One region of the Pseudoalteromonas sp. SG45-2 genome, then DNA from elsewhere that is predicted to be linked to it. Evidence: predicted binding sites of a transcription regulator. Region 1 holds the regulator's gene; the other holds the start of a gene.
What was found. The regulator NrdR, encoded in region 1, represses ribonucleotide reductase genes. The targets are predictions, from matches to a motif close to AAACACNANATNTNGTGTTT.
Positions count from the first base shown of each region.

Region 2: the regulator NrdR is predicted to act here: its motif matches at 8,218-8,237, upstream of nrdA (class 1a ribonucleoside-diphosphate reductase subunit alpha).

Region 1 is NZ_JACJEO010000004.1:16,954-29,462, reverse strand. It holds gene H5116_RS03435 (response regulator) at 1-368, shown strand, start outside; gene thrA (bifunctional aspartate kinase/homoserine dehydrogenase I) at 597-3,014, shown strand; gene thrB (homoserine kinase) at 3,024-3,959, shown strand; gene thrC (threonine synthase) at 3,971-5,254, shown strand; gene glyA (serine hydroxymethyltransferase) at 5,524-6,780, shown strand; gene nrdR (transcriptional regulator NrdR) at 7,196-7,645, shown strand; gene ribD (bifunctional diaminohydroxyphosphoribosylaminopyrimidine deaminase/5-amino-6-(5-phosphoribosylamino)uracil reductase RibD) at 7,648-8,781, shown strand; gene H5116_RS03400 (riboflavin synthase) at 8,798-9,451, shown strand; gene ribBA (bifunctional 3,4-dihydroxy-2-butanone-4-phosphate synthase/GTP cyclohydrolase II) at 9,481-10,593, shown strand; gene ribE (6,7-dimethyl-8-ribityllumazine synthase) at 10,694-11,158, shown strand; gene nusB (transcription antitermination factor NusB) at 11,174-11,584, shown strand; gene thiL (thiamine-phosphate kinase) at 11,631-12,509, shown strand, end outside.
Region 2 is NZ_JACJEO010000001.1:221,624-234,132, reverse strand. It holds gene rpsA (30S ribosomal protein S1) at 1-251, opposite strand, end outside; gene cmk ((d)CMP kinase) at 347-1,057, opposite strand; gene aroA (3-phosphoshikimate 1-carboxyvinyltransferase) at 1,164-2,441, opposite strand; gene serC (3-phosphoserine/phosphohydroxythreonine transaminase) at 2,441-3,523, opposite strand; gene gyrA (DNA topoisomerase (ATP-hydrolyzing) subunit A) at 3,682-6,381, opposite strand; gene ubiG (bifunctional 2-polyprenyl-6-hydroxyphenol methylase/3-demethylubiquinol 3-O-methyltransferase UbiG) at 6,558-7,268, shown strand; gene H5116_RS00985 (HAD family hydrolase) at 7,268-7,948, shown strand; gene nrdA (class 1a ribonucleoside-diphosphate reductase subunit alpha) at 8,357-10,639, shown strand; gene nrdB (class Ia ribonucleoside-diphosphate reductase subunit beta) at 10,705-11,835, shown strand; gene yfaE (class I ribonucleotide reductase maintenance protein YfaE) at 11,835-12,107, shown strand; gene H5116_RS00965 (DUF1287 domain-containing protein) at 12,142-12,509, opposite strand, start outside.

The sequences.
Region 1 (12,509 bases):
TGATGAAATTTTCGATATTAGTCTGTGATGATTCTGCTGTTGCTCGTAAACAAGTCGTGCGCTGTTTAAATGAGTGTATAGACGCAGATATACAACAAGCTATAAATGGAGCAAACGCCCTCGATCTTTTAAGAGCACAAAACTTTGATTTACTGTGCCTAGACCTCACCATGCCAGAGGTTGATGGTATACAAGTACTTGAAACTATAAAAACAGAAAAAATAGAGTGCTTTGTGTTGGTTATTTCTGCTGATATACAGGAAAAAATGAAGCAACGAGTCGCCCAACTTGGCGCAATTGATTTTATTGATAAACCTATTAATAAATCAAGCTTGAATGAAATATTGCATAAATTTGGCATTCATTAGGTTTTTTCATGTTAAAAAAGGCTGTTTTATCTTTTGATTTAGGGTTGACAGCATAGCCTTTGTTAAGGCAGTCTTAACATATGAAAACAATCAATCGCGTACTGACCATTATTATTACAACCATCATTCTTACTGGATAGTGGCATAGGTCGGTGCAACAAATTTAAAGGCCTGTGTTCACTTAGAACACAGGCCTTTTTTCGTTTTATGGGATGAGGAACATAAACAATGCGAGTTTTAAAATTTGGTGGGTCTTCACTTGCCGATTATGCATGCTTACAACAGGTAGCTCAGTTAGTTAAAGCACAGTTAAAAGATGAAATGTTATTGGTGCTTTCTGCTCCAGGTGGAATGACCGATTCGCTAGTTGCACTTGCAAGTGCTGCAGAGCAAGGCTTAGATTTTTCGCAGCAATGGCAAGCATTAGCGAGTCGTTGTGAAGGCTTAAAAGCTGACGTTGAAAAAAGTGGCGTAGTAGTTACAAGCTGGCCAGACCTAAGGGAACTTAAAAATAAATTAGATGGCGTGTCGCTTATACAGTGTTGCCCTGATCAAGTTCGCGCATTTGTAATTAGCTTTGGAGAGCGCGTTAGCGTTTCTTTAATGCAGGCTTTATTGAGCTCACAAGATGCAAGGTACTTAGAAGCAACAAGCTGTATTGCTTCAACTGGTGGCTACATTGATGCAGAAGCTGATTTAGTGGCAAGTAAAGCTCGCTTTCAAGCTGTGCTTAAAGAAAACCCTGCAACTATTTATATTATGCCTGGTTTTACGGCGAGTAATGATAAAGGTGAGCTTACGACGCTTGGCCGTAATGGTTCAGATTACTCAGCAGCTATTGCTGCGGCATGTTTAGAAGCTGAGATTTGCCAAATTTGGACTGACGTTGATGGCGTATATAGCGCTGATCCTCGCTATATTAAAAAAGCCACTAAAGTAGATTTTTTATCTTATAAAGAGGCGATGGAGCTTTCTTACTTTGGTGCAAAAGTACTTCACCCAAAAACAATTTTACCGTGTGCTAAAGCAGGCGTGCCATGTGAAATTAAAAATACGCATAACCCAGACGCACAAGGCTCATTAATTGGTAACGATTATTCATCTGATGAGCCCGTAAAAGCGCTTTCTAGCTTACAAGACCTTGCAATGTTAACTGTTTCAGGCCCAGGCATGAAAGGTAAAGTAGGCATGGCATCTAAGGTATTTAACGCGCTTGCTCACGATAACGTATCAATTGTATTGATCACGCAATCATCATGTGAATTTAGTATTAGTTTTTGTGTGCACGAAACAGACCTAGCACTTGCACTCGATGCGCTACAAACTGCATTTGAGCTTGAATTACAAGCAGGGCTTATTGAGCCTGTACAAGTACAACGTAATTTAGCCATTGTTACTTTAGTGGGCGACAACATGCGCGCACACCGAGGCTTAGCGGCTAAGTTTTTTGCATCGCTTGCACAAGCGCAAGTAAATATTGTGGCAATTGCACAGGATTCTACAGAAAGTGCTATTTCTGCGGTAATTGATGGTGAGTTATGTAATGACGCTGTAAAAATATGCCATGAAAACTTTTTCACGCATGTGCCGTCAATTGATGTGTTTTTACTAGGTTGTGGCTTAGTAGGGCAAGAGCTTATTAATCAGCTTGAACGTCAGCAAGCTTGGCTTGAAAAGCGTAATATTAAACTTAACTTGTATGGTGTTGCTAACTCTCGTCAATTACACCTTGATAACGAAGGCATCGCCTTTAGTGATTGGCAGCAAAAATTGGCCTCATCTGAGCAAGCATTTGATTTAAAATTAGTAGAGCAATTTGTTAAGCAAAACCACTTAGTGAATCCGGTATTAGTAGATTGTACATCTTCAGATGCACTTGCTGCGCAGTATGTAGACTTTTTAAATGCAGGTTTTCATGTGGTTGCAGCTAATAAAAAAGCGACAACAAGCTCATACACGTATTACCAAGATTTAATAGCTGCTACGCAAAAGAATAATCGTAAATTTTTATACGAAACTAACGTTGGTGCAGGTTTACCAGTAATCGATAACTTGCAGTCATTATTTGGTGCCGGTGATGAGTTACTAGAGTTTAGCGGTATTTTATCAGGCTCACTTTCGTATATGTTTGGCGCACTTCAAGATGGTTTATCACTTTCTGAGGCAACTATTAAAGCCAAAGAAAGCGGTTTTACTGAGCCAGATCCTCGTGATGATTTATCGGGTACCGATGTAGCACGTAAGTTACTGATCATTGCTCGCGAAGCCGGTATGAAGTTGGAACTAAGCGATATTGAAGTTGAGTCAGTATTACCACAAGGTTTTGCACAAGGTGATAGCGTTGATGAGTTTATGGCAAAACTACCAAGCCTAGATGCTGATTTTAATGACCGCATTCAAAGTGCTGCGAGCGAAGGAAAGGTACTTCGTTATGTAGGTACAATTAAAGAAGGTCACTGTAAAGTAGGTATTGAGGCTGTTGATGAAAAGCATGCGCTTAATGTAATTCGCGATGGCGAAAACGCGCTTGCTATTTTAAGCCAATACTACCAGCCACGTCCGTTTGTAATTCGTGGTTATGGTGCCGGCTCTGAAGTAACAGCAGCGGGTGTATTTGCTGATATTTTAAAAACACTATCGCGCTAGGAGCTCGTTATGATTGAAGTATATGCTCCGGCGTCTATTGGTAATTTTGCAGTGGGTTTTGATGCACTTGGCGCAGCGCTTGCGCCAATCGATGGTAGTTTATTAGGCGATGTAGCTGTTGTAAGTGCAGCACCAAGTGACGAATTTATTTGTACTGGCGACTACGCTCACAAGTTACCAAGTGATGCGAATGAAAACTTAGCGTACCAGTGTTTAGTACATTTTAGAGCGCATGTCGCGCCTGATATGCCAAGCGTAAAGCTCGAGCTTAAAAAGAATTTACCAATTGGATCTGGACTTGGTTCTAGTGCATGCTCGGTCGTGGCTACCTTTGCTGCCCTTGATAAGTTTGCACAAACTAACTTAAGTCAGGTTGAGCTTATTGAGCTTATGGCTGACTTTGAAGCTGTAGTGAGCGGTGGTCGTCATTACGACAACATCACGCCATGCTATTTAGGTGGTTTGCAATTAACAGGTGATTTAATCCCTGATAAATCGATTGCACTGCCTGTTGATGAAAATTGGTACTACGTTACTGCGTTCCCTGGTTTTTCACTCAACACTGCAAAAGCGCGCTCGGTTTTACCAAAAGAGTTGAGCATGCATGCAAGTGTTGAGTTTGCACAGCGTTTATCGGCATTTAGTAGCTTACTGTTGACTAATCGTTTTGACGATGCACTGAGCATAATGAAAGATGAAATAGCAGAACCTTACCGCGCACCGCTTATTAAAGGTTTTAGTGAAGCCAAAGCAAGCTTACCAGCGTTGGGCGCTGAAATAGTGAGTATTTCGGGCGCAGGACCTACCTTGTTTAGTGTATGTAAAACACTTGAAGCTGCAAAGCAATGCGCGCAGTGGTTAGAGGCAAATTACATTAACGAGCAAGGCTTTTGCCACATTTGTAAATTAGATAACGACGGCACGCGTCAATTAACAGTTTTATAGGATAGGTAGTCATGCAATTACATAATTTAAAAGATAGCTCACAAAAAGTGTCGTTCGTTGAAGCCGTAAAAACAGGTTTGGGTCGTAATCAAGGTGTGTTCTTCCCTGAATCCCTTGCCCCACTGTCCGATGTTGATGCTTTGCTTGATATGGACTTTGTTACACGCAGTGGCAAAATATTATCTCACCTAATTGGTGATGAGCTGCCTAGCGACACTGTGGCACAAATGGTTAAAAATGCATTTAACTTTCCAGTTAAGCTGGTGGAAGTTGAAGAGAATACATACTGCTTAGAGTTGTTTCATGGTCCTACGCTTGCGTTTAAAGACTTTGGTGGTCGCTTTATGGCTGAGTGTTTAGCGCAATTTAATAAAGATGAAAAAGTAACTATTTTAACCGCAACATCGGGCGATACTGGTGCAGCCGTTGCACATGCTTTTTATAACAAGCCGAATATCGATGTTGTCATCTTATATCCTAAAGGCAAAATTTCACTTGCTCAGCAAAAGCTATTTACTACGTTAGGTAACAATATTCATTGTTACGCAGTTGATGGCAGTTTTGATGATTGCCAAGAGTTGGTTAAAAATGCCTTTTTAGATGAAGAAGTTAAATCAACACTTGGGCTTAATTCTGCTAATTCAATTAATATTAGCCGTTTAGTTGCTCAGGTTTGTTATTACTTTGAGGCCATTGCACAACTACCAAAAGAAAAACGCGCAACAGCGCATATATCAGTGCCAAGTGGCAACTTTGGTAATGTATGTGCTGCAATGATTGGTGCGGTTATTGGCTTACCTGTAGGTAAATTAAGTGCAACAACCAACCAAAATGATACTGTGCCGCGCTTTATGCTTGATAAAACCTGGACGCCAAACGCAACACTTGAGTCGCTTTCAAATGCAATGGATGTAAGTAAGCCAAACAACTGGCCGCGTGTGCAAACAATGTTAGATAATAACTGGTTTAGCTACGATAATTTTTATTCAACTAGCGTAAACGAGGAAGACACGCAATCGGTGATGAAAAAAATTCAACAAACGGGTTATGTTGCAGAGCCTCACACTGCTATTGCGTACCAAGGTCTTGTTGAAAATCGAGCGCCTGGTGCAGCGGGCATCTTTTTAGCCACAGCTCACCCTGCTAAGTTTAAAGAAAGCGTAGAGGGTATTTTAAATATTGAATTAGGTATGCCAAAACCACTTAGCGACGCACTAGCAAAACCATGCCTAGCAAGCGATATAAAGGCCGATTACGACGCATTACGTACAGAAATACTTGCTAAACTTGGCTAAGTTAATTAATTCAAAAAGGCGGTTAAGCCGCCTTTTTTTATAACTTTAGGCTTTTAAATCTAGTGAGTTGCATTTACTAATTAAATGTAGGAAATAGCATTCATTTAAAATTGTTATGGTTTTATAAGAAAATATCATCTTAAAAAGTCTGTGAAATAGTTTCAATCCCTGTTTAAATATCCTCAACTTAAGAGCGTAGGCAAAGAGTCGTTTAAAGCGTACAATAAAGCCTCTAAAAAACACCATACACGTTGCCCTAGGAGACCCCAATGTTAGAACGTAGCATGAATATTTCGGATTTTGATCCAGAGTTATTTGACGCGATAAACAAAGAAACTGCTCGCCAAGAAGAGCACATTGAACTAATCGCTTCAGAAAACTACTGTAGCCCACGCGTACTAGAAGCGCAGGGTTCACAGCTTACAAATAAATACGCAGAAGGTTACCCTGGCAAACGTTATTATGGCGGTTGTGAGCACGTTGATGTTGTTGAGCAATTAGCAATTGACCGTGCTAACGAGTTATTTGGTTCTGACTACGCAAACGTACAACCACATGCTGGTTCGCAAGCTAATGCTGCTGTTTTTCTAGCGCTATTAGAAGCAGGCGACACTGTACTTGGTATGAGCTTAGCTCATGGTGGTCACTTAACTCACGGATCACACGTAAGCTTCTCTGGTAAGCTTTACAATGCAATTCAATACGGACTAGATGAAACAACGGGCGAAATTGATTACGCACAGGTTGAAGCACTAGCACTTGAGCATAAACCAAAAATGATTATTGGTGGTTTCTCAGCGTACTCAGGTATTGTTGATTGGGCTAAATTCCGTGAAATTGCTGACAAAGTAGGTGCTTACCTGTTTGTTGATATGGCTCACGTTGCAGGTTTAATTGCGGCAGGCGTTTACCCAAGCCCAGTTCCTCATGCACATGTTGTAACTACAACTACGCATAAAACACTTGCTGGTCCTCGTGGTGGTTTAATTATCTCTGCATGTGGCGATGAAGCAATCTATAAAAAGCTTAACAGCGCAGTTTTCCCTGGTGGCCAAGGTGGTCCTTTATGTCATGTTATTGCAGCAAAAGCAGTGGCATTTAAAGAAGCGCTTCAACCAGAATTTAAAGTATACCAAACACAAGTTGTTAAAAACGCAAAAGCAATGGTTGCTGTAATGCAAGAGCGCGGCTACAAAATCGTATCTGACAAAACTGAAAACCACTTATTCCTACTCGATTTAATCGATAAAGATATTACTGGTAAAGATGCAGATGCAGCCCTTGGTAACGCTAACATCACAGTTAACAAAAACTCAGTGCCAAACGATCCACGTTCTCCGTTTGTAACATCTGGTTTGCGTATTGGTTCTCCTGCAATCACTCGTCGTGGTTTCAAAGAAGAAGAATCAAAAGAGCTTGCTGGCTGGATTTGTGACGTACTAGATAACATCACTGATGAATCTGTGCAGGCGCAAGTTAAAGAAAAAGTAAAAGCAATTTGTGCAAAATTACCTGTTTACGCTTAATTGCATAAGCAGCAGTAATTTAGATCACATAGGCTAGGGGCCTGTTTATCTTTCGAGGTTTAATTTGCAGTAGTATGTTTGGTTTTTAGGCAAGGCAGAGTCTATGTAGTGTGGTTACTCCACACAAATAGGCGATAACGCAGCATAAATGCCAAACATGCACTGCCCTCGGGTTCGTCCTAGGGGCGATTTACTCTTTGTTGCCTACATGGATGTAGGTAAGGGGCGTGAGCAGGACGCGGAAGCTTTGCTCGGTTTTTACTTAGCCCACTAGGTTACAAACCTCGCGCCGCGATTAAATCACCCATAGATAGAACAAATTTAATCCTGAAAGGTCAACAGGCCCTATTTTTTTGCTAAGATAAAAGACCGCTATTTAGCGGTCTTTTTTGTTTTAAAACGGAAGTACCGAGCTATGCATTGTCCATTTTGTACCGCAAAAGATACTAAAGTTATTGACTCACGCCTTGTTGGTGGAGGCCATCAAGTTCGCAGGCGCCGTGAGTGCAACGACTGCCATGAGCGCTTTACTACATTTGAAGGCGCTGAACTGGTTATGCCTCGTGTTATTAAACAAGACGGCAGCCGCGAACCATTTAACGAAGATAAATTATTAAATGGCTTAAATCGCGCACTCGAAAAACGCCCAGTGAGCACAGAGCAAGTAGACGAAGTAGTGAATATAATAAAATCGCAGTTGCGTGCTACAGGCGAGCGAGAAATTTCAAGCCATTTGGTTGGTGAATGCATTATGGAAGCCCTCAAAAAGCTCGATAAAGTAGCGTATGTAAGATTTGCCTCTGTTTATCGCTCGTTTGAAGATATACGCGAATTTGGCGAAGAAATTGCCCGCTTAGGGGAGTAACAATGCAAAGCCAAGTTCCTTTTACTGAACATGATGAAATGTATATGGCACGCGCCATAGAACTTGCCAAAAAAGGCCGGTTTACTACCACACCTAACCCTAATGTTGGCTGTGTTTTAGTTAAAAATAATCAAATAATTGGTGAGGGTTTTCATCAATTAGCAGGTCAAGGCCATGCAGAAGTAAATGCACTGGCTGTCGCTGGAAAAAATGCACAAGGTGCAACGGCTTATGTAACGCTTGAACCGTGTAGTCATTATGGCCGTACGCCACCGTGCGCCGAAGGCTTAAAAGCTGCCGGTGTGGTAAAAGTAATTGCTGCTATGGTTGATACAAATCCACAAGTTGCTGGCAAAGGCCTTAAAATACTGAGCGACGCGGGTATTGACGTTGCTTACGGGTTACTCGAATCACAAGCTCGCGCACTTAACGTTGGCTTTTTTAAGCGTATGGAACAAGGCTTACCTTATGTGATTTGCAAAATGGCAGCGAGTATTGATGGTAAAACGGCGCTTAAAAATGGGCAAAGTAAGTGGATCACAAGTCCTGCTGCTCGACAAGACGTACAATTATACCGAGCGAAAAGCTGCGCTATTTTAACCGGTGCCGATACAGTGCTAGTAGACGATGCTAAACTTAATGTGCGACTAAGTGAGCTGCCTTGCACACTGCCTACTGATTTGCCGCTTCGCCAGCCCGTGCGTGTTATAATTGACTCTCAAAACCGTTTAACACCTGACCTTGCTTTATTTGAAATCCAAAGTGATGTAATAATATTTACGACTAAGGTTGATAAATCATTGCAATGGCCGCATTTTGTAAAGCATATTGAAGTTAGTGAAAGTAACGGTAAAGTTGATTTACAAGCCGTTTTAGAAAAACTTGGGCAACTGCAGTTTAATAATGTTTGGCTTGAAGCTGGCGCAACACTTGCTGGTAAAATGACAGAGCTTAATTTAGTTGACGAGTTTGTTTTTTATTTAGCGCCTAAACTAATGGGCCATGATGCAAAAAGTTTAGTTAATTTTCCTGAATTGACGAGTATGCAGAACACCGTTGATTTAACATTTAATGAATGTGCGCGCATTGGTGACGATTTACGTATCACCGCGTCAAAACTCATTAAAATCACTTAATAAAAAGAGTAGTGCTATGTTTACTGGGATAATAGAAGCCACAGGCAAAATTGCTTTATTACAAAAAAAACAAGGCGACTTAGCCATTCGTATCCAAAGTACTGATCTTGATATGACAGACGTAAAGTTAGGTGACAGCATTGCAACTAATGGTGTTTGCTTAACTGTAGTTGATAAACATATTGATGGTTTTAGTGCGGATTTATCTAATGAGACGATTAGTTTGACCGGTTTTGCTCACTATGCTTTAGGACAAACGGTGAATCTTGAAAAAGCCATGCAACCTGTTTCTCGTTTAGGCGGTCATTTAGTGTCTGGCCATGTTGATGGTATCGCAACAATTACAAGTATTACAGCAAACGCCAGAGCAACAGAATATTGGCTTACAACTGACGAAAATTTAATGAAATACATTCCTTACAAAGGTTCGGTATGTATTGATGGTATAAGCCTGACAGTAAACGCTGTAGAGGGTAATAAATTCAAATTAACAATTGTCCCACACACGAGTGAGCAAACCACAATTGCTCATTTTAAAGTAGGTACCCAAGTTAATTTAGAAGTCGATCAAATTGCACGTTATTTAGAGCGCCTTATAAAGGGGGCAGAGCAACCAACGGGCTCTGATATTTCGATGAGCTTACTCGCTAAAGCGGGTTTTATTAAATAACGAAACTGACAACTTACACGAGCAAATTTATGAATTTACACAGTGCGCAAGAAATCATCGACGATATTAAAGCCGGTAAAATGGTTATTTTAATGGATGATGAAGATAGAGAAAATGAAGGCGATTTAATAATAGCTGCTGAGCATATTAGCGCAGAAGCGATTAATTTCATGGCTACCCATGGCCGTGGTTTAATTTGTTTAACCATGACGCAAGAGCGTTGCGAGCAACTTGATTTACCGTTAATGGTTAAAAACAATGGTGCAGCATTTTCGACTAACTTTACAATGTCGATAGAAGCATCAAAAGGTGTTACAACCGGTATTTCAGCAGCAGATAGAGCGCGTACAGTGCAAGCGGCTATAGCTAAAGGCGCAGTCCCAAGTGATATTGTTCAGCCTGGACATATTTTTCCTATTATGGCGCAACCTGGTGGCGTATTAACTCGCGCAGGACACACTGAAGCTGGCTGTGATTTAGCGCGTTTAGCTGGACTTGAAGCATCATCTGTTATTGTTGAAATACTTAATGCTGACGGCACTATGGCACGTCGCCCTGATTTAGAAGTTTTTGCGAAAGAGCACGATATTAAAATTGGCACCATTGCTGATTTAATCGAATACCGCAACTTAAACGAAACAACAATTGAGCAAGTAGCAAAATGTAAGTTACCAACTGTTCATGGTGAATTTGATTTAGTTACTTACAAAGACACAATTGACGGCCAATTACATTACGTATTGCTCAAAGGCGATATAAAAGATCAAGAGCCGACAAATGTACGTGTACATTTACAAAGTACCTTTAACGATATTCTACTTTCAGACAGAAGTGCTGACCGTAGCTGGGGCCTTTCTGAAGCAATGGCTTATATCGCTAAAAATGAAGGTGCTTTAGTTATTTTAGGTAAGCAAGAAAGCACTGAAGAGTTAGAGGCAACTGTGAAAGCATTTGCAGCAGCTGATGCTGGCGAAAGCGTTACGCCACGTAAATTCAAAGGTACATCTCGTACTGTTGGCGTAGGTTCGCAAATACTTGCCGATCTTGGAATTAAACAAATGCGATTAATGAGTCGCCCTAAAAAGTACCATGCACTTTCGGGCTTTCATTTAGAAGTTGTTGATTACGTTGAGCCACAATAAGCATCACGCTTAAACTAGGCTATTATTTTATTTTTATGGTATGATGCGCAGCAATTTTTGCGCAATCGCAACCGCTTGAACTTATTTTTAGGGTTATCAAATGAAAATTATTGAAGGTAATAAGTACGCTCCAGGCAAAAAATTTGCCATTGTCATTTCTCGTTTTAATGACTTTATTGGTAGCAGCCTCCTTGCAGGTGCTGTTGATGAGCTAAAACGCACAGGTGGCGTATCAGATGACGACATTACCGTTATTTATGTGCCAGGCGCGGTAGAATTACCTTTAGCGGCTAAACGCGTTGCGGCAAAAAAAGAGTATGATGCAATCATCGCATTAGGCGTAGTGATCAGAGGTGGTACACCACACTTTGACCTAGTTGCTGGCGAATCAAACAAAGGTCTTGCGCAAGTATCACTTGAGTATGATATCCCGGTTGCATTTGGCGTATTAACCACAGAAAGCATTGAACAAGCAATTGAGCGTGCTGGCACCAAAATGGGCAATAAAGGCGGCGAAGCTGCTTTAGGCGCGCTTGAAATGGTTAATGTGTTAGATAAAATTTAAGTTTAAGGAATTTTTGTGAAACCAGCAGCAAGACGTAAAGCACGTATCTTAGCACTCCAAGCCGTTTATTCTTGGCAAATAAGTGGCAATTTAATTGCCGATATCGAACAACAAATGTTGATCGAAACAGACGTTACTAAAATTGATGTTGAATACTTTAAAGATCTAGCGACGGGTGTTGCTGTAAATTACAAGCAACTAGACGAAGCTGTATCACCACATTTAACACGTCCGTTTGATGACTTAGATATGGTTGAGCGTGCAATTTTACGTTTAAGCAGCTATGAGCTTAAGTTCCGTGAAGACGTACCTTATAAAGTTGCTATTAACGAAGGTATTGAGCTGGCCAAAATTTTTGGCGCTGAAGACAGCCATAAATTTGTAAACGGTGTACTTGATAAAGCTGTTAAGCATTTACGCAAGTAAGTAAACCGTTAAAGAGGGGAGCCGGCATAGGCCGGCTTTTTTGTGTATGAAGGAATTTGAATTAATTAACCGCTACTTTAAAGGTCGCGGTATCACCCGTCGTGATGTAAACCTAGGTATAGGGGATGATTGCGCTTTAGTAACCGTTCCACAAAACTGCCAACTTGCCGTTACAACAGACACTCTTGTTGCTGGCGTACACTTTTTTGATGATATTTCCCCTCGTGCATTAGGTCACAGAGCGCTTGCTGTTAATTTAAGTGATTTAGCGGCCATGGGTGCTGAGCCAACTTGGGTTTCAGTTGCGTTAACTTTGCCAAGTATTGACCCACAGTGGATTGAAGAGTTTACTGATGGCATGCATGAAATTGCTGAATATTTTAATGTGCAGATTATAGGTGGCGATACAACTCAGGGCCCACTAACCATCACTATTTGTGCGAAAGGGACTGTACCCGAAGGTACTGCACTTCGTCGTAGTGGCGCAAAAGTGGGTGATTGGATTTATGTTACGGGTCCGCTAGGTGACGCTGGACTTGCAATTGAGTCTCGCAAACAAGGTATAAGTATTGAGCCAGAGCATTTAAAGTACGTAAATAAACGCTTTGACTTTCCAACCCCACGTGTTGCTGCAGGGCAGGTATTACGAGGCCTTGCATCATCGGCTATCGATGTGTCGGACGGCTTAATCGCTGATTTAAGTCATATACTCGATATGTCACAAGTAAGTGCAGTGGTGAATATTGAAAGTATTCCAACTTCAGATGCGATGCAAGCAAGCCTTGATTTTAATCAGCAGCTGCCATTTATTCTCAGTTACGGTGATGATTACGAATTAATTTTTACGGTCCCTGATAGCAATAAGAGTATGTTAGAAATAAAGCTACGCCAGTATGGTGTAGATGCAACATGCATTGGCCAAGTT
Region 2 (12,509 bases), on a different contig from region 1:
AGGATAGTTTCACCGAAACCGTCTTCAATTGCATCTAGTGCAACATCTACTTCGTCGCCTACAGCAACTTCTAGTTCACCAGCAGCATTTTTGAACTGCTCTGCAGGGATAGCACTTTCTGATTTAAGACCAGCATCTACAAGTACAATGTTATTCTCGATAGAGATTACTGTACCTTTAACGATAGAGCCTTGCTCTGCTTCAAAACCCTTTAAGCTTTCTTCAAATAACTGCGCAAAATTTTCTGACATACGAATATACGTCTCATATATTAATACCAATAAGCAACCATGCTGCATGGGGTTGTTAAAATAGCACTGGCATCCTGCTGGCGCATAAAATGTGTTTAGCTTCGTTTAGGAAGCTTACCTTCAGAGATAGCAATATCCAATAAAGTTATTACCTTATCAAACACTTGCTGTGCATTAAGATCGCTAGTATCGATCTCAATAGCATCCTCTGCAGGTACAAGCGGAGCAACGGTGCGATTCATATCGCGCTCGTCACGAGCTTGAATGTCCTGTAATAGACCACTTAGTGTAACATCAAGGCCGCGCGTATTCAACTCAACAAAGCGTCTACGAGCACGCTCTTCTGCACTGGCTGTTAAATATATTTTTAACGGCGCATCTTGAAAAACCACAGTGCCCATATCACGGCCATCGGCAATTAAGCCATTTTCAGTGCGAAATGCACGCTGGCGACGTAATAACGCTTCACGAACGCGAGGTAATGCTGCAACTTTTGAAGCCGCAGCGCCTACTTCTTCATTACGAATAGTAGTGGTTACATCTTCGCCTTCTAAAATAACTTTTCCTGCATTAGTTTGGCTATCTACCAAAAACTGCACATCTAAATTTGCAGCAAGCGGGACAAGCCCTTCTTCATTGTCTAATGCAATTTGGTGATGAAGTGCAGCTAAAGATAAAACACGATAAATCGCACCGCTATCTAATACATCCCACCCTAACTTGTCGGCTAACAAGCGACAAACAGTTCCTTTACCTGAACCACTTGGGCCATCAACGGTGATCACGGGCATTAATAACGCCTGCATTTAAAACCTCCTGCAATGCACACCTAAATAAACCGCGACATTATACGTCAGTTATTAAAATATATCTGCTATTAGTGTGTAACTTTTGTAATTACTTCTAATTAGCTTATTCACTGACTGACGCTAAAACATTGAAAAATGTAGGAAATGTTTTATAGGTACACTTTGGATCATTAATTGTTATTGGCTTTCCACCAACGGCAACCATTGCAAAACACATGGCTATACGGTGATCGTCGTAAGTATCAACAGCAACATCATTAAATGTTTCAGGTGGGGTGATCTCTATAAAATCTTCACCTTCTACAACCTGTGCGCCTACTTTACGAAGCTCAGTTGCCATTGCATATAAACGGTCTGTCTCTTTTACTCGCCAGTTATAAATGTTACGAATGGCTGTTGGGCCTTTGGCAAAAAGAGCAACAGTTGCAAGAGTCATAGCTGCATCAGGAATTGCATTGGCGTCAATATCCACACCTTTTAGTTCGCCTTTGCGAACAACTAAACGCTCATCATACCAATCAATTTTTGCGCCTACTTGCTCCATTACTTTGGCAAAGCCTATATCACCTTGCACCGACTTGGCACCCACGCCCTTAATTTCAATCTCACCGCCTGCAATTGCAGCCGCAGCAACAAAGTAAGAGGCAGAAGATGCATCGCCTTCAACCATTATGCGATCTAATGATTGATACTGTTGACCACCTTTAACTTTAAAGGTTGCATAATCACTGTGCTCAACATTAACCCCAAAACGTGCCATTACATCAAGTGTAATATCAATATAAGGTTTAGAGACTAAAGTACCTTTAATAGTTATTGTTGTATCACCGTTAAATAATGGCGCTGCCATTAATAGAGCGGTTAAAAATTGACTTGAAATACTGCCGTCAATTTCAACCTCACCGCCTTTTATTTGGCCACCCACAATTTTAAGTGGTGGGTAGTCTTTGTGCTTTGTATAAGTAACATCACCACCCAATGCTTGCAGCGCGTCAACCAAGTGCCCTATCGGGCGCTCTTCCATACGTGGCTCGCCAATTAGCTCGTACTTACCAGCAACGGCAGCAAGTACTGCCGTTAAAGGTCTATAAGCAGTACCCGCATTACCTAAAAACAATGGCTCAGTCGGTGTATTAAACACACCACTAACACCCTCTACGGTGGCTACAGTGCGGTCATCATTTAAAGTTACATTTACACCTAATAACTTTAAGGCGCCCAGCATATGGCGTATATCGTCACTATCAAGTAAGTTTTCTACAACGGTAGTACCGCTTGCAAGTGCTGCTAATAATAAAATTCTGTTCGATAGACTTTTTGAACCTGGTAGGGTTACTGTGCCATTTACTCTAGAAATAGGTTCTAAACGAAGCTGCTCCATTAGCTGTGCTCCTTTGCAAAAGCAGCCATAAAGTCTACAAGTGCTTGAACACCTTCAATAGGCATTGCGTTATAAATACTTGCGCGCATACCGCCCACAATTCTGTGGCCTTCAAGAGCGAGTAACCCTGCATCTTTAGACTGAGCAACAAACTTATCATTTAAGCTTTCATCGTTAAGCCAAAACGGAACATTCATACGTGAACGGCAATGTTTAGCTACTTTATTGGTATAAAAGCTCGATTCATCAATAAAGTCATAAAGTAGCTGCGCTTTAGCAATATTTTGAACTTCCATCGCTTTTACGCCACCATTACTTTCAAGCCATTGAAATACTTCAGCAGCTAAATACCAAGCAAATGTGGGAGGCGTGTTAAACATGCTGCCTTGTTTTGCTTCTAATGCGTAATCTAAAATGCCTGGCTTAGGTAAGCCTTCACGCTCAAGTAATGTTTTACGAACAATAACGATTGATATGCCCGACGGGCCGATATTCTTTTGCGCACCAGCGTAAATTAAATCAAATTTATTAACGTCTATTTCGCGTGATAAAATAGTTGACGACATATCAGCAACGATCGGTGCAGTTGGGTGGCTTGGTACATCAAAAATTTCTAAGCCGTCAACCGTTTCGTTAGGGCAATAGTGAATGTAAGATGCATCTTCTGGTAACACCCAATCAGCAACCTGTTTAATAGAAAACTCGCCATTGGCATCATTACGCACATCAATAGAGGTTGCTTGAGTAAACTTGTTGGCCTCGTCTGTTGCACTTTTTGACCACACGCCGTTTTCGCAATAAACCGCAGCTTTGCCTTCTTGGTGTAAATTTAATGGCACAGCACTAAACTGACCACGACCACCACCATGCATAAACAGCACTTCAAATTCATCACTGATATTCATTAGGCGACGAAGGCTGGCTTCACATTTAGCTGTAAGGGCTAAAAACTCTTTGCTACGATGGCTTATTTCCATCACAGACACACCTAAATCTTGCCAATCTAGAAACTCTTTTTGTGCTTTTTTCATAACCGCTTGCGGAAGCATAGCTGGCCCCGCACAAAAATTATATTTACTCATTACCTTTGCCTCATTCCAGTAATTTAACTACTAAGCATGAATGCTCAATACCCACCCACTAAACCTTTGAGTTTTAGTGAATGAATATAACTTCACACCCTATTAATTTTTTTCAACAACATTAAAAAAAGCGGCCAAGGCCGCTTTTTCAATATCAATTATTCTGAAGGAGGATTATCATCCGCTACTTCATCAATAACCGTATCTACAGTTTCAACGTCTTCAATATCAATCAAGTCACTTTCTGTAACTTCAATCTCTTCTATACGTTGTAAACCAACTACTTGCTCTTCGTCAATAGTTCTGATCAAAATAACACCTTGGGTGTTACGTCCAACCGTAGAAACTTCATTAACGCGAGTACGTACTAAGGTACCACGATTTGAAATAATCATGATTTCGTCGTTATCATCAACTTGTACAGCGCCAACAACAGCACCGTTACGCTCACTCACCTTGATAGATACAACACCCTGTGTTGCACGGCTCTTAGATGGGTAATCTTCTAGTTGTGTACGCTTACCGTAACCATTTTCAGTTACCGTTAAAATAGCACCGTCAGTTTTTGGTACAATTAACGATACTACGCGTTGATCATCGGCCATTTTAATACCACGAACACCTGTAGCGGTACGACCCATTGGGCGAACGCCTTTGAAACGAATCTCAGGGTTACCTTCTTCGTCTAATACTGGGTTACCGTTTTCATCAACAACTGTTGTTTCTTCAGCTTCTTTAAAGCGTACAACTTTACCTGCATCAGTGAACAACATAATTTCGTTGCTACCATCGGTAATATCAACCCCAATCAGGCTATCGCCATCATTTAAGTTAACAGCAATAATACCGCTTGCACGTTGACGACTGTAAGCCGTTAATGGTGTTTTCTTAACTGTACCAAATGCTGTTGCCATAAAGATGTATTTATCTTCTGCGTACTCGCGTACTGGCAATATAGCAGTAATACGTTCATCAGCTTCAAGTGGTAACAAGTTAACAATTGGCTTACCGCGCGCTGCACGACTCGCTAATGGTAACTGATATACTTTAAGCCAATATAAACGACCGGCCGTAGAGAAACACAATATAGTATCGTGTGTATTTGCAACTAATAGACGTTCGATGAAATCTTCATCTTTCATCTTCGTTGCTGACTTACCTTTACCACCACGACGCTGTGCTTCGTAATCAGACAATGCTTGATACTTCACATAACCTTCGTGAGAAAGCGTTACGACTACGTTTTCTTCGGTAATTAAGTCTTCAAGGCTGATATCGTGAGCAGCTGCATTAATTTCAGTGCGACGCTCATCACCATATTGCTCTTTAATTTCAACTAGCTCGTCACGTATAACTTCCATTAAACGCTCAGGAGTTGCCAAAATATAAAGTAGTTCAGCAATTAGTTCTAATAACGCTTGGTATTCGGTCAAGATTTTTTCGTGTTCAAGACCTGTTAGCTTATGTAAACGCAAATCAAGAATTGCTTGAGCTTGTTGCTCAGAGATATAATATTGACCATCGCGAATACCAAGTTCGCTTGCTAACCAATCTGGACGAGCAACATTGTCTTCACCTGCTTTTTCAAGCATACCTTGTACATTACCTAATTCCCACGGACGCGCTGTTAAAGCAATTTTAGCTTCAGCAGGTGTAGGGGATTTACGAATAAGTTCGATAATTGGGTCAATGTTCGCAAGCGCAATCGCTAAGCCTTCAAGCGTGTGTGCACGGTCACGGGCTTTACGTAAATCAAATACTGTACGACGAGTTACTACTTCACGACGGTGAATAATAAACTCTTCTAACATTTCTTTTAAATTGAAACATTTAGGTTGGTTATTAATTAAAGCAACCATATTCATACCAAACACAGTTTGTAACTGAGTTTGTGAATACAAGTTGTTTAAAATAACTTCGCCTACGTCACCACGTTTGATTTCAATAACGATACGCATACCGTCTTTATCTGATTCATCACGTAGCGCACTAATGCCTTCAATTTTCTTATCTTTAACCAGCTCAGCAATTTTTTCAATTAAACGAGCTTTATTAACTTGATAAGGAATTTCGTGAACGATGATTGTTTCACGGCCTGTTTTTTCATCGGTTTCGATGTCGGCGCGTGCACGCATGTACACTTTACCACGGCCAGTTAAGTAGGCTTGTTCAATACCCTTCTTACCGTTGATAATTGCAGCCGTTGGGAAATCAGGACCAGGAATATAATCCATTAACTCTAAAATAGTTAAATCTGGATTTTGAATAAGTGCCAAACAACCATTTACAACTTCAGTTAAGTTATGTGGTGGTATATTTGTAGCCATACCTACTGCAATACCTGACGAACCATTCACTAATAAATTAGGAACTTTCGTTGGTAAAACATCAGGGATGAACTCAGTGCCATCGTAGTTAGGAACGAAATCAACCGTTTCTTTTTCAAGATCGGCTAATAACTCATGCGACATTTTAGCCATACGTACTTCTGTATAACGCATTGCCGCTGCTGAATCACCATCAACCGAACCGAAGTTACCTTGGCCATCTACTAGCATATAACGCAGTGAGAATGGCTGAGCCATACGAACTATCGTGTCATAAACTGCACTGTCGCCGTGTGGGTGGTATTTACCGATTACGTCACCGACCACACGGGCCGATTTTTTGTAAGGCTTGTTCCAGTCATTACTAAGCTCGTTCATTGCAAACAAAACGCGGCGATGAACAGGTTTTAAGCCGTCACGTACGTCTGGTAATGCACGTCCTACAATTACGCTCATTGCGTAATCTAAGTAGGAGTTTTTTAACTCGTCTTCAATATTGACTGGCAGAATTTCATTGGCGAGATCAGTCATTTGATATCACATTCCTTCAGTATCAGCTCTCAACAACCCGGTATTGGGTATTAAGAGTATTGTTATTATTTCTAACAGCCATGCTATCACAATTAATTTTAATTTACAGGCGCAAAACTTTGCGATTTATCAATTTAGCCCTATATAATGGCCTCAGATTGACGAGGAAGTATTTTATGACCGAACATCAAAATGTAGATCACGCAGAAATAGCAAAATTTGAAGCCATCGCCGAGCGTTGGTGGGACCTAGACGGAGAATTCAAACCTCTTCACGAAATTAACCCGTTACGTTTAGATTTTATAGCAAACAAAACGCAAGGCTTATTCGATAAAGAAACACTCGATGTTGGCTGTGGTGGCGGTATTTTAAGCCAAAGCATGGCGCGCATGGGCGCAAAAGTAACTGGCATCGATATGGGGCAAGAGCCTTTAACTGTTGCTAAGTTGCACAGTTTAGAAACTGGCATAAATGTAGATTACATAAAAGTGCCAGCAGAAGAGTTTGCATCGCAACACCCAGAGCGCTTTGATGTAATAACCTGTATGGAAATGCTTGAGCACGTTCCCGACCCAGCATCTATCATTCATGCAGTAGCTGCACTTGCCAAACCAGGCGCAGACGTGTTTTTTTCAACCCTAAACAAAACACCTAAGGCATATTTATACGCCATTGTTGGCGCTGAAAAGCTTTTAAAAATGGTGCCTGAAGGTACACACGACCATAAAAAGTTTATAAAACCTGCGCAGCTCATTGCATGGGCAGAGCAAGCGGGTTTAAAAGTTCGTGCAAGTACAGGCCTTTCTTATAATCCACTATCAAAGCAATATACGCTCAATAGTGACGTTAGCGTAAATTACATACTGTACTTTGAGAAGTTAGCTTAATGGCTAACTCTCAAGCCCCCCTCCCCCTTATTGAGTACGATGCATTTTTATTTGATTTAGACGGCACTCTACTCGACACCGCTGATGATTTAGGTGCGGCTTTAAATGCAGTTCTCATTAATAATAAAATAGAGCCTGTTAGTAGTGATGTATACCGTCCTGCGGCATCTAACGGCGCAGGCGCATTATTAGAGGCTGGTTTTAAAGAGTTATGGGACACACAACCTCAAAGCGAGCTTATTAAGCAATTAGTTGACGAATACGCTGCAAACATAGCAAATCACACACATTGCTTCAGCGGTGTTGAATCGTTGCTTATTGCCCTTGATCAGAAAAAGATCAAATGGGGGATCATGACTAACAAACCAGGGTTTTTAACTGATCCTTTAGTGGCAGCAATTCCCGCATTGAAAAATGCTAGTGTAGTAATAAGTGGCGACACCTTAGCTGAAGCTAAGCCATCCCCTTTACCGCTGCTACACTGTGCAAAGCTTATGGGAGTGCAACCAAAACGCTGTTTGTACATTGGTGATGCACAGCGAGACATACAAGCAGGCAAAGCCGCAGGTATGCGCACAGCAACGGCACTTTGGGGTTACATACCAAGTATTGATGAAGCCAACAGCTGGAATGCTGATTTTAACTGGCAAAGCCCAATTGATGGTTTTAACCATATATAGTGCCATGTTAATTAATAAACACTATATATTGTGATTGTGTTAGTTTTTACGCAAAGCTTGCTGATAAAAAAAGCAGTCAAAATTTATTTTTAAAATGCGTAAATTTAGCAGATCATTAGTTGATTTTTACATATTTCAACTTAAATGATTGTTCGAAGGTGAGTATCTACTAACACAAATACGTTATCCCGAAGTTATCCACAAATAGGGGCAATTATGTCCCTTGCAAAACAACTCAGACCACACTATCTTGTGATCTCTAAATTGAACAACACCAGATATTGTGGCCAAATGTTATTCAATTAAATTCGCAAATATGGCGAAACTTATAATAAATGAGTATATACCTTGCCCCGGCGAGGTATAAAGCATTGGTCAAAATACATAATTCCCAAGGAATACAGGCAAATGAACCAACAGTTATCTGTAAGCAAACGTGACGGGCGTAAAGAGCCTCTTGATCTGGATAAGATCCATCGCGTTATTGAGTGGGCCGCCGAAGGTTTAAACAACGTTTCGGTTTCGCAAGTTGAATTAAAGTCGCACATTCAGTTTTACGACGGTATTCGTACTAAAGACATTCACGAAACCATCATTAAAGCAGCAGCGGATCAGATTTCAAAAGAATCGCCTGATTACCAATACTTAGCTGCACGTTTAGCTGTATTCCATTTACGTAAAAAAGCGTACGGTCAATTTGAGCCACCACGTTTATTTGACCACGTAACAAAAATGGTTGGCGATAAACGCTACGATGCTCATTTACTAGTAGATTACACAGAGCAAGAGTTAGATGAGCTTGATGCATACCTTGATCATTCTCGCGATCTTAACTTTAGCTACGCTGCTGTAAAGCAACTTGAAGGTAAGTACCTCGTTCAAAACCGTGTATCGGGTGAAATATACGAAAGTGCACAGTTTTTATATATTTTAGTTGCGGCAAGCTTATTTTCAGATTACCCACGTGAAACACGTACTGATTACATTAAACGTTTTTACGATGCAGTATCTTTATTTAAAATATCTCTACCAACGCCAATTATGTCGGGTGTACGTACGCCTACTCGCCAGTTTAGCTCGTGTGTATTGATTGAATGTGGCGACAGCCTTGATTCAATCAATGCAACGTCCTCAGCTATTGTTAAATACGTTTCACAACGTGCGGGAATTGGTATTAATGCAGGTCGAATTCGTGCGCTAGGTAGCCATATTCGTAACGGCGAAGCGTATCACACAGGTTGTATCCCTTTTTATAAGCACTTTCAAACAGCGGTTAAAAGTTGTTCACAAGGTGGTGTACGTGGCGGCGCAGCAACATTATTCTACCCGCTTTGGCATTTAGAAGTAGAGAACCTACTTGTACTTAAAAATAACCGTGGTGTAGATGACAACCGCGTTCGCCACCTAGATTACGGCGTACAGTTTAATAAATTAATGTACTCTCGTTTAATTAAAGATGATTACATTACATTATTTAGCCCATCAGATGTGCCTGGCCTTTATGATGCATTTTTTGAAGACCAAGCTGAGTTTGACGCACTTTACGTTAAATACGAACAAGACGAGTCTATTCGTAAAAAACGCATTAAAGCCATTGAGCTTTTCTCTATGTTTGCGCAAGAGCGTGCAAGTACTGGTCGTATTTATTTACAAAATGTGGATCACTGTAATACACACAGCCCATTTATTTCTAAAGTTGCGCCAATTCGCCAATCTAACTTATGTTTAGAAATTGCATTGCCAACTAAGCCACTTAATAACGTGAATGACGAAGAAGGCGAAATTGCCCTTTGTACACTTTCTGCGTTTAACCTAGGTGCAATAGAGTCACTTGATGAGCTTGAAGAGCTAGCTGAACTTGCAGTACGCGCACTTGATAACTTACTTGATTTCCAAGACTACCCTGTACCGGCTGCTAAAAATGCAACTATGGGTCGTCGTACACTAGGAATAGGCGTAATTAACTACGCATACTACCTAGCTAAAAACGGTAAACGTTATTCTGATGGCAGCGCTAATGCATTAACACATAAAACCTTTGAAGCTATTCAATATTACTTAATGAAAGCATCAAACGAGCTTGCTAAAGAGCGTGGCGCGTGTCCTAAGTTTAACGAAACAACGTATTCACAAGGTATTATGCCAACAGATACGTACAAACGTGATTTAGATAAAATTTGTGATGAGCCACTTCATCTTGATTGGGATACACTACGTGCAAGTATTAAAGAGCACGGTATGCGTAACTCAACACTAAGTGCGTTAATGCCATCAGAAACATCGTCGCAAATCTCTAACGCAACTAACGGTATTGAGCCACCACGTGGACATATTAGCGTTAAAGCAAGTAAAGACGGTATTTTAAAACAAGTTGTTCCTGAGTATGAGCGTTTAAAAGATCAGTACGAGCTACTATGGGACATTCCATCAAACGATGGTTATTTACAGCTTGTTGGCATAATGCAAAAATTTGTTGACCAAACAATTTCTGCAAATACAAATTATGATCCAAACAAGTTCGAAGGCGGTAAAGTACCTATGCAAGTCTTATTAAAAGACTTACTAAGCGCGTACAAACTAGGTGTTAAAACCTTGTATTACCACAATACTCGCGATGGCGCCTCAGATTCACAAGAAGATGCTCCAGAAGTGGAAGATGACGATTGTGAAGGCGGCGCGTGTAAAATATAACTGCTGATTTTTATTTTAAGCGGGCATTTAGCCCGCTTTTTCTGATAGTTTTTTGAGTGATAAACATGTCTTATACTACTTTTAGCCGGAACCATAATAACCAAATGCAAGAGCCAATGTTTTTTGGCCAAACTGTAAACGTATCTCGTTACGACCAACAAAAATACCCAATTTTTGAAAAGTTAATTGAAAAGCAACTGTCTTTCTTTTGGCGTCCTGAGGAAGTAGATGTAAGTAAAGACCGTTTAGACTTTCAAGCATTACCAGATCACGAAAAGCATATATTTTTAAGCAACTTAAAATACCAAACACTGCTTGATAGTGTACAAGGTCGTTCGCCAAACGTGGCTCTACTTCCAATTGTATCGCTACCAGAGCTTGAAACATGGATAGAAACTTGGGCGTTCAGTGAAACAATTCACAGCCGCTCATACACGCATATTATCCGTAACGTAACACAAGCACCTGAGCTTATTTTTGATGACATTGTTAGCAACGATAAAATTAGCGAACGTGCTGATGCCGTAACTAAATACTACGATGACTTAATTAACTCTGTATCGCTTTACAACTTATACGGTGAAGGCAAACACGAGATTAACGGTAAAACAGTTATCATTAATTTATTTGAGCTTAAAAAGAAACTTTACCTGGCTATGATGTCAGTAAATATTCTTGAAGCGATTCGCTTTTACGTAAGCTTTGCATGTTCGTTTGCATTTGCTGAGCGCGAGCTAATGGAAGGTAACGCTAAAATCATCAAGCTAATTGCACGCGATGAAGCACTTCACCTTTCTGGTACTCAGCATATTTTAAACATTATGCAAGACGGTAAGGACGATCCAGAAATGGCGATTGTTGCTGCCCAGTGCCGCGACGAAGCAATTAAAATGTTTGTTGATGCTGCAGAGCAAGAAAAAGAGTGGGCCGAATACTTATTTAAAGATGGTTCGATGATTGGCTTAAATAAACATATTTTATGTCAGTACGTTGAATACATTACCAATGCACGTATGACTGCGATTGGTTTGCCAGCACAGTTTGAAAATAACAGTAACCCTATCCCGTGGATAAACTCGTGGTTAGTGTCTGATAACGTGCAAGTAGCACCACAAGAAGCAGAAATAAGCTCATACCTTGTTGGTCAAATAGACTCTCAAGTTGATGCATCAGAATTTGGTGATTTTGATTTATAATGAGTGACAAGTCTACTGCAAGCATAACGCTTGCAGAAAACAGCCAGTGTATAGAATTTACCGCTGGCTGCCCTTCTCTTCTACACTGCTTAGAATCCATGAAAATAGACGTCGCATTCCAATGCCGTGAAGGCTATTGCGGCGCTTGTAGAGCAACTTTAGTATCAGGCAGTGTTGAGTATAACGAAGAGCCACTTGCGTTTGTCCGTGAAGGCGAAATATTGTTGTGCTGCTGTAAACCCAATGGCAATGTAAGTATTAATCTGAAATAAAATTAATACTTACATATACCGTTTATTGAGCGCATCAATACTGTGGAACAAACCGGTAATGCCCTGTAATTTTGTAATCAAAAAGCATGTCACTTTTTTGCGGCCCACGCCCAATATTATGCACAATGAGTGGATTACCTGTATCTTGAGATGATTCATTAATCACCATGCCTATATGAGGTAAATTACCTGGTAACATCCACGTTACTATATCGCCGGTTTTATAATCACTCACTTTGTTAGATTTACTTAATACGTTTGCATGGCGCTCAAAGTAAGCTTGTAAATTTGGAACACGTCGGTGATCTATATTTTTATCAGGCTTATTTAAACCCCAAATACGTTTAGATGGATACAGTGTAAAGTTATTTTGCATGTCTTCATGCACGAGTTTCTGTAAAT